One region of the Kitasatospora sp. NPDC001132 genome, then DNA from elsewhere that is predicted to be linked to it. Evidence: riboswitches for the same ligand, from Rfam matches in the RefSeq annotation. Region 1 holds a riboswitch; the other holds the start of a gene.
What was found. A riboswitch is a leader RNA that binds a small molecule or an ion and turns the genes downstream of it on or off. The one in region 1 is predicted to bind cobalamin.
Positions count from the first base shown of each region.

Region 1 (4,579 bases):
GGTTCCTCTGGGCAGGGGAGGGCGGATCAGACGGGGTGGTCGAGACGGTCGAACAGCAGCTGGAGGGCACCGCTCTCCGGGTGCCGCACCGGGGTGGCCCGGACGCCGAACACCTCGGCCAGCAGGGCGGGTCGGAGCACCTCCTCGGGCGTGCCGGAGGCGACGATCCGGCCGGCCCGCAGCACGTACAGCAGGTCGCAGTGACCCGCCGCCAGGTTGAGGTCGTGCAGCGCGGTGAGCACCGTCGGGCCGGCCTCGCGGGCGAGCGCCAGCACCTCCAACTGGTGGGCGATGTCGAGGTGGTTGGTGGGTTCGTCCAGCACCAGCAGGCGCGGCTCCTGGACCAGGGCGCGGGCGAACAGCACCCGCTGCTTCTCGCCCCCGGACAGGCTCAGGAAGCCGCGCTCGGCCAGGTGCCCGGCCCGGACCTTGCGCAGCGCCTCGGCGCAGCGCTCCGCGTCCCCGTCGGTGGGGGCGCCGAAGCCGCGGCGGTGCGGCAGCCGGCCCATCGCGACCACCTCGGCGACGGTGAAGTCGAACTCGGCGGAGTGCTCCTGGGTCAGTGCGGCCACTCGGCGGGCCGTCTCGCGGGCGGTGAGGGCGTGCAGGTCGTCGCCGGCCAGCCGGACCGCGCCGCCGGCCGGCTTCAGCACCCGGTAGACGCAGCGCAGCAGCGTCGACTTCCCGCTGCCGTTCGGGCCGATGAGCCCGACCACCTGTCCGGCGGCGGCCGCCAGGCTCACCTCGTGGACCAGTCGGGTGCCGGCCGGCTCTACCGAGACGGCGTCGACGGCGAGGTCCTGGGCGTGCGCGGCCACGGCGGCCGCCTCGGTCACGTCGGTCACCGGGTGCCTCCGAAGGACTGGCCGCGGCGGCGCATCATCAGCAGGAAGGCGGGCACGCCGAGCACTGCGGTGAACACCCCGACGGGCAGTTCGGCGGGCGCCAGCAGGGTGCGCGAGGCGATGTCCACCCAGACCAGCAGCAGGGCCCCGGCGAGCGGGGCGATCACCAGCACCCGGCGGTGCCCGGCGCCGACCAGCATCCGGGCCAGGTGCGGCATCAGCAGCCCGACGAAGCCGATCGCCCCGCTGACCGCGACCACGGTGCCGGTGACGGCGGCGGTCACCACGAACAGCTCGCGGCGCAGCCGGTCCGGGTCCACGCCGAGCGAGGCGGAGGTCTCGTCGCCCATCGCGAGCGCGTCCAGCCGTCCGGCGGCGCAGGCCAGGTGGGCGAGGCCGGCCAGGACGGTGACGGCGGCGATCGGCACCGAGCCCCAGGTGGCGCCGCCGAGGCTGCCGAGCAGCCACATCATGGCGTCCCGGGCGGCCTCGCCGCGGTCGGCGGCGAAGACCATCAGGGTGGTGGCGGCGGAGAACCCGTAGGACAGGGCCGTGCCGGTGAGCACCAGGCGCAGCGGGGTGAGCCCGAACGCGGTGCGGGCGGCGAGGTAGACCAGCGTCATGGCGGCCAGGGCGGAGCCGAAGGCGGAGGCGGAGATCGCCCACACGCCGAGCGAGGCGAAGGCGCCGAACAGCAGGACGGCGTTGGCGCCGACGGCCGCGCCGGAGGAGATGCCGAGGACGAAGGGGTCGGCCAGCGCGTTGCGCACCAGGGCCTGGACGGCGACGCCGCAGGCGGCCAGTCCGGCGCCGACCACGGCGGCCAGTACGGTGCGCGGCAGCCGGATCTCCCAGACGATCGCGTACGCGGCCGCCTCGTCCGCCTCCAGTCGACCGCCCGTCAGCCCGGCGCCCAGCAGCCGCAGCACCCGGGGCAGGCCGAGCCCGGAGGAGCCGAGGGCGACCCCGCAGACCAGCGAGAGCAGGAGGGCGGCGCCGAGGCCGGCGGCGAGCGGGACGACGGGTGTGCGACGAGTGGGCGGGCCGACTGCACGGTCTGCGGGTGCGCGGTTCACGGGTGCGCCTTGCCTCGGGCCGGGGGTGCGCCGGGGCGGGCGCGGGCCGGGGCGTGCCGGGGCGCCGTTCCCCTCGCAGTCCACGGCGAGTTCTCGGGAGTTCGGCGGCCGAGGGTGATCGGGCTGGCGCGGCCGTACGGGCTGGTACGGGCCGTGCTCACCGTTGCGGGTCAGCGCCGGATTCACACCGGACTTCCCCCTCGGACGCCCTGGCAGCATAACAGCCACTCAGGGCAGGCAACCCTTACCGTTCGAGGATCGGGCGTGAACGCACGACCGCCCCCGTCCGGTGGTCCGGACGGGGGCGGTCGGGTGGCGACGCGTCAGGCTCAGGCCTGCTTGGTCTCCCAGAAGATCTTGTCGACCTCGGCGATCAGGTCCAGCAGGGCCTGGCCGGTGGCCGGGTCGGTGGACGCCTTGGCGGCCGAGGCGGCCTTCAGGGTGTCGTTGATCAGCTGGTGCAGCTGCGGGTACTTCTCGAAGTGCGGGGCCTTGAAGTAGTCGCTCCACAGCACCGAGATGTGGTGCTTGACGGCCTCGGCGCGCTGCTCCTTGATGATGATGGCGCGGGCGCGGAAGTGCGGGTCCTCGTTGGCCTGGTACTTCTCCTGGGTGGCCTTGACGGACTCGGCCTCGAGCTTGGCCTGCGCGGGGTCGTACACGCCGCAGGGCAGATCGCAGTGGGCGTGGGCGGTGGCACGCGGTGCAAACAGACGAGAGAACATGGGAGTCCTTCCTTAGATCGTCTTCCCGCGCCCGAGATTACCCTTCCGCCCGCCCGGTTTCGCGATCGGGCGGCGGGCCTAGGGCGAAAGACGGACCCGGAACCGGGGTATTCCGGACATCGGAGCGCTGACGGCCCGTACGGCAGACTGGGGTACGGGCGGAGCGGGAGGAGGAGTCGTGGCGCGGAGCACGCGACCGGAGGACGTCGGAGCCGGGGACCGGGGCGGCGTGCTGCCGTTCGGGCTGGTCGACGTGGCGGGGCCGTCGATGGTCCCGACCCTGCGCGAGGGCGACCGGCTGCTGGTCCGGTACGGCGCGCCGATCCGGCCGGGCGCGGTGGTGGTCTTCCGGCACCCGTTCCAGCAGGACCTGCTGGTGGTGAAGCGGGCCGCCGAGCGCCGGCCCAAGGGCTGGTGGCTGCTGTCGGACAACCGCCCGGTGGACAGCGACAGCCGCAGTTACGGCGCCGTCCCGGACGAGCTGGTGCTCGGCCGGGTGCTGCTGCGGCTGAGCCCGAGCCCGGCCTGGCTGGCGCCGGGGCGCCGGCTGGAGCGGCTGCTGCTCACCCCGCGGCTGGCCCGGGTGCCGGGCCTGGCCCGCCGGCTCGGCGCCTGGGTGGAGGAGGTCTGAGGCCCTGGGGCCCGGACTCCCGGGGCCTCGACCTCCCGGGGCCTGGGTTCGCGAGGGCCTAGGCCCGGCCCGCGGCCTCCGCCTCCTGGCGCTTGCGGGCCCGGTAGGCGGCCACGTTGGCGCGGGTCGCGCAGCGGTCCGAGCAGTAGCGGCGGGAGCGGTTGGTCGAGGTGTCCAGGTAGGCGTTGCGGCAGGGCGCGGCCTGGCAGATGCCGAGCCGGTCGGCGCCCAGCTCGGTCAGGTGGACGGCCAGGCCCATGCAGGCGACCGCGGTGTAGTGCGCGGTGGCGGTGGGGGAGTTGTCGGCCAGGTGCAGGTGCCAGCGCGGCCGCCCGGCGTCGTCCGGGTAGTCGTGTCCGGAGACCAGCGGGCTGACGGGGTACTCCATCAGCAGGCTGTTCAGCAGGTCGACGCCGCGGACCTCGTCGCCCTCGGCGGCGGCCTCGAAGACGCCGCGCAGCCTGGTCCGCACCGCCCGCAGCCGGGGCAGGTCGGACTCGTCGGCGAGGGCGGCGGCCCGCGAGGAGTCGGAGAACAGGCCGCGCACCGCCTCCACGGAGGTCAGCGCGTCGGTGCCGCGCTCGGGCTCCTCGGTGTTCACCAGCCGAACGGCGAGATCGGCGTAGGCGGCGAGCTCCACAGGGGTCCTTCCAGATTCGGTAACGGGCTGACTGCTTCCAGCCTATTACTCGTACGGCGTTCCGGCCTCCTTTCCCCGGCGGGAAAGGAGGCGGCGCCCGGCAGGACGGGGTCTGCCGGGCGCCGACGGTACCGCCTAGAGCACCTTGGACAGGAAGGCCCTGGTGCGCTCGTGCTGCGGGTTGGTGAGCACCTCGCGGGGGTTGCCGGACTCGACCACCACACCGCCGTCCATGAACACCAGGGCGTCGCCGACCTCGCGGGCGAAGCCCATCTCGTGGGTGACGACCACCATGGTCATGCCCTCCTCGGCGAGGCCGCGCATGACGTCGAGGACGTCGCCGACCAGCTCCGGGTCGAGTGCGGAGGTGGGCTCGTCGAAGAGCATCAGCTTGGGCTTCATGGCCAGCGCGCGGGCGATCGCCACGCGCTGCTGCTGGCCGCCGGAGAGCTGCGAGGGGTAGTTCCCGGCCTTGTCGGCCAGGCCGACCCGCTCCAGCAGGGCCATGCCGCGCTCGCGGGCGTCGGCCCTGCTCTCGCCCTTGACCTGGACCGGCGCCTCCATGACGTTCTCGACGGCGGTCATGTGCGGGAACAGGTTGAAGCGCTGGAAGACCATGCCGATGTCGCGCCGCTTGAGGGCGACCTCGCGGTCCTTGAGCT
Region 1 is NZ_JBSFKF010000004.1:220,943-225,521, reverse strand. It holds gene ACWDBE_RS07930 (ABC transporter ATP-binding protein) at 27-836, opposite strand; gene ACWDBE_RS07925 (FecCD family ABC transporter permease) at 842-1,921, opposite strand; cobalamin riboswitch at 2,014-2,162, opposite strand; gene sodN (superoxide dismutase, Ni) at 2,251-2,646, opposite strand; gene sodX (nickel-type superoxide dismutase maturation protease) at 2,915-3,277, shown strand; gene ACWDBE_RS07910 (CGNR zinc finger domain-containing protein) at 3,336-3,917, opposite strand; gene ACWDBE_RS07905 (amino acid ABC transporter ATP-binding protein) at 4,053-4,579, opposite strand, start outside.

Region 2 (4,579 bases), on a different contig from region 1:
GTCGACCTCGGCCAGCTCGCCGGCCCAGCGGGCGACCCGAACGGCGTCCACCAGCATCCGGCGGGCCAGCGGCGCCAGCTCGGCGGGTGCCGGGAAGCCCTCCGGCACGGGAACCCGACCCCGCCCGGGAGCCGGAGCCGGCCCCCGTCGCCGGGGTACTCCGTTACGGGGGACACCCGCCCCACCCGGCCTGCCACCGGCGGGCCGTTGGGCCGTTCCGGGGAGACGGGTCACCGTCGCACCGGTACCGATCGTCGGCGGGAGCGGGGCATCACGGTCGCGCGGGTTCCGAGACGTCACGTCGAGCAGTCTTCCCCTTGTACCGGCCTTCTGTCACATCCGGTTGTCCGTACGACAGGGCGAGCGGCGGCGGCACCTCCGCAAGATCGGGCAACAGCGGCAAACCGCCTGGCCGGAAACGTATGGCCTGCCCATGCCATCCCAGGCGCCTCGGTTGCCGGGAATACTCGGCCGGTCACCGTGCGTACGGGTGGGGGGTAAGGGATCGGACCAACTATTGCCCCTGACGACGTGCCGGATTTCGCACCGGCAATCCCCTCCCCCCGACTTCCGGCCGGGCTGTCCAGCCCGAATCCGGACGGATGGCTGGCGGGGGTTGGGGGATCGTGCTGCACGAGAAGTCGGACGGGCCGACTTCTCGTGCGCGCTCGACGTCATGGGAGAAACGTTCATTCGTGGACGGGGGGAAGCCGAACGGAAAAACCGACGGGACCCGGCCGAAAGCGCCCCGCGCGGAGAGGGGGGCTCACGCGGGACGGCTCGTACGGCAGCACTCGCGCGGAAAGGGTCGCATGGAACGGCTCGCGCGGAACGGCTCGCGCGGAACGGCTCGCGCGACAGGACTCGCGCGGAAGGCGGCTAGAGCAACGGAGTGAGCCACCGGCGGAGGAGTTCGGTATAGCGCTCGGGGGCGCTGTTCCAGAGGGTCGCGTGGTCGGCGCCGGGGAAGGCCTGGAGGCTGACCACGTCGCGGCGGGCGGCGGCCAGCTTCTCGGCGGCGCCGAAGGGGGCGATCCGGTCCTCGGGGCTGTGCAGGAGGAGGGTGGGCACCCGCAGGTCGGCGCCCTCGGCGATGCGGCCGAAGTCGGCGAGCTCGACGCCGGTCCGCCCCTCGGCGGCGAGGGCGCCGAGTTCCGCCGCGACGCCCGGGAAGCCGGAGCGGGCGGCGTCCCGGCGGGCGGAGGCCGGGCGGTCGAGCACGGGCGAGTCGAGGACCAGGCCCCGGACGGCGTGCGACCAGGCGGAGCGGGCCGCCGTGTGGAGGACCATGGTCGCACCGAGGGACCAACCGTAGAGGATCACGTTGCCGGCGCCGCTGTGCAGCGCCAGCCGTATCGCCGCCTCGACGTCGCGCCACTCGGTCTCGCCGAAGTGGCTGAGCCCGTCCGGGGAGGCGGGGGCGCCCCGGTCGCCGCGGTAGGTGACGGCGAGGGCGGGCAGGCCGAGCCGGTCGAGGACGGGGAGCACGGGGAGGGTCTGCCGACGGTCGGCCTCGGGGCCGTGCACCAGGATCACCCAGGTGCCGCGTTTGCCGTCGAGCTGCCAGGCGGGAAGGGCGCCGAGCTCGCCGTCGACGGCGGTGTCGGCGAAGGCGAGGCCGAGCGCCTCGGTGGGGTCGCCGAGGTGGACCCGCGGGGTGAAGCGGACCTCGGTGCCGGGGGTGAGGGTGCCCCGGTCGGCGCGGACCAGCCGGCGGGTGACCTCCTGCTCGTCGCCGTGCAGGATCTCCTCGACGACCGCGTGACCGCCGTCCGCCCACTCGACCGCCCAGCGGCCGGGGCGCAGGCTCCCGGGGCCGCGGGTGAAGGTGACCCGGCCGGGGGCGAGGCCGCGGACCACGACCGGAGCGGACTCCTGAACGGTGGTCACCGGACGGACCATCCGCTCGGATGCCCGACGGCCGATCACCAGCACGGCGGCCCCGACCGCGGCGGCCGCCACGACGGCTGCGGTTCCCCAACGCATTTCGCTCCCCGCTCTCCTGCCTCACGGACCGGACGGTGTTCGGACACCAGTTCACCGGCGCCCCGCCCGCCCGGCCACCGGGCTGGGCCGTCCGGGTCACCCGGGCGGCGGACCGGCCCTGCCGAGGAGCCGGCGGCCCTGGCTCTGCCGAGGTGGCGCCGCGGACGGGTGGCGAGGACGGCGGGCCGGCGGGAAGACGAAGGCCGAGGACGAGGACGAGGGCAGGCAGTGGCAGGCCCCGTCCTCGGCCCGCAGCGCCGACCGGTCCCACGGGCGTCAGCGGCGTCCGCGTGTGACCAACCCCTCCGTGACCTCGGTTGACTCCCGGTTCGAGCCCGTGATGGGATCCTGGGGCCAAACGGAGGCATGGAGAGGAAGCCGGTGGAAGTCCGGCGCGGTCCCGCCACTGTCACCGGGGAGCACGCTCGGAACATCGCCACGGCGGGCCGTCGACGGCCGCTGGAAGGCTCCGAGGGTGCGTTCGACCCGGAAGCCAGGAGACTCTCGCCGCCGTCACGTCGATCCAGGGCGCGGACCCTGAGTGAGGACACGCACGCGATGCAGGCTGCCCCGCCCTGCCCGACCCCGAGCTGCCCTCCGCCGTGCGACCGATGATCCCGCCCGCGCCTTCCGCGCGCCGTCCGCTGACCCGCGCCGCCGCGTTCGCGCTCGGCGCCGCCGCGGGCTACGCCGCCGACGCCCGCTTCGCCGACCCCCGCCGGGGCCACCCGGTGGCCGTCTTCGGCAGCGCCGCGACCCGGCTGGAGCGGCGGCTGTGGCGCGACGGCCGCGCCGCCGGGGCCGGGTACACGGCGCTGTGCGTGGGCGCGGTCGCGGCGGGCGCACTCGCCCTGGACCGTACGGTGGGCCGGCGCCCGCTGGGCCGGGCGGCGCTGGCGGCGGCCGCGACCTGGACGGTGCTCGGCGGCACCTCGCTGACCCGGGAGGCGCGCACCATCGGCCGCTCGCTGGCGGCGGGCGACCTCACGGCCGCGCGGGAACGGCTGCCGCACCTGTGCGGACGGGATCCGAGCGCGCTGGACGGGCAGCAGATCGCCCGGGCGGTGGTCGAGTCGGTGGCGGAGAACACCGCCGACGCCGTGGTCAACGCGCTGACCTGGGGCGCCCTGGCCGGCACGCCCGGCCTGCTCGCCTTCCGCGCCGTGAACACCCTGGACGCCATGGTGGGCCACCGCTCGCCGCGCTACGCCCGGTTCGGCTGGGCCTCGGCCCGGCTGGACGACCTGGCGGGCTGGCCGGGCGCCCGGCTGACGGCACTGCTGACGGTGGCAGCCGCGCCCGAACCGCGGACGGCCTGGCGGGTCTGGCGGCGCGACGGCTCCGCGCACCCGAGCCCGAACGCGGGCCAGGCCGAGTCGGCGTTCGCCGGCGCGGTGGGCGTCCGGTTGGGCGGGACGCTGCGGTACGGCGAGCGCGTGGAGAACCGGCCGGTACTGGGCGCGGAGCTGCGGCCGGTGACGGTGGACGACATCGAGCGGGCCTGCGCGCTCTCCCGGCGGGTGGGCGCGCTGGCGCTGGGTACGACGGTCGCGGGGCACGTCCTGCTGCGGGTGCTGGCGAAACGGGCGCTGACAGAACGGGTGCCCGCGGAACGGGTGCCGACGAAGCGACTGCTGCCGAGGATGAGGGGACGGGGATGAGCAACGCACTGCTGGTCGCGGGGACGACCTCGGACGCGGGCAAGAGCGTGGTGACGGCCGGGATCTGCCGTTGGCTCGCCCGCCAGGGCGTGCGGGTCGCGCCGTTCAAGGCGCAGAACATGTCGCTGAACTCCTTCGTCACCTCCGACGGCGCCGAGATCGGCCGCGCCCAGGCGATGCAGGCGCAGGCCGCCCGGGTGGAGCCGGAGGCGGCGATGAACCCGGTGCTGCTCAAGCCGGGCGCGGACGGCCGCAGCCAGGTGGTGCTGCTCGGCAGGCCGGTGGCCGAGGTGGGCGCGCTGGACTACCGCGAGCGCAAGCCCGTCCTGCTGGAGCGCTCCCTGGAGTGCCTGGCCGACCTGCGCCGCCGCTACGACGTGGTGGTCTGCGAGGGCGCGGGCTCGCCCGCCGAGATCAACCTGCGCGACCGCGACATCGCCAACATGGGCCTGGCCACCGCCGCCGCCCTGCCGGTGGTGGTGGTCGGGGACATCGACCGGGGCGGGGTCTTCGCGGCGATGTACGGGACGCTGGCGCTGCTGTCGGCGGAGGACCAGCGGCACGTGGCGGGCTGGTTCGTCAACAAGTTCCGCGGCGACGCGCGCCTGCTGGCACCCGGACTGGACATGCTGCGCGAGCTGACCGGCCGTCCGGTGCTGGGCACGCTGCCGATGCTGCCCGGGCTCTGGCTGGACGCCGAGGACTCGCTGGACCTGTCCACGGTGGTGGACCGGGCGGACGGGCCCGGGCCGCTCGGCGCGGACGTGCTGCGGGTGGCCGTGGTGCGCTTCCCCCGGCTGTCCAACTTCACCGACGTGGACGCGCTCGTGCAGGAGCCGGGCGTGCTGGTGCGCTGGGCGACCAGGCCGGAGGAGCTGGCCGACGCCGACCTGGTGGTGCTGCCCGGCACCCGGGCCACCGTCGCGGACCTC
Region 2 is NZ_JBSFKF010000005.1:274,139-278,717, reverse strand. It holds gene ACWDBE_RS09770 (hypothetical protein) at 1-108, opposite strand, end outside; gene ACWDBE_RS09765 (alpha/beta hydrolase) at 880-1,986, opposite strand; cobalamin riboswitch at 2,358-2,490, shown strand; gene ACWDBE_RS09760 (cobalamin biosynthesis protein) at 2,598-3,647, shown strand; gene ACWDBE_RS09755 (cobyric acid synthase) at 3,644-4,579, shown strand, end outside.
Region 2: another riboswitch for cobalamin. It lies ahead of ACWDBE_RS09760 (cobalamin biosynthesis protein); the one in region 1 lies ahead of ACWDBE_RS07925 (FecCD family ABC transporter permease).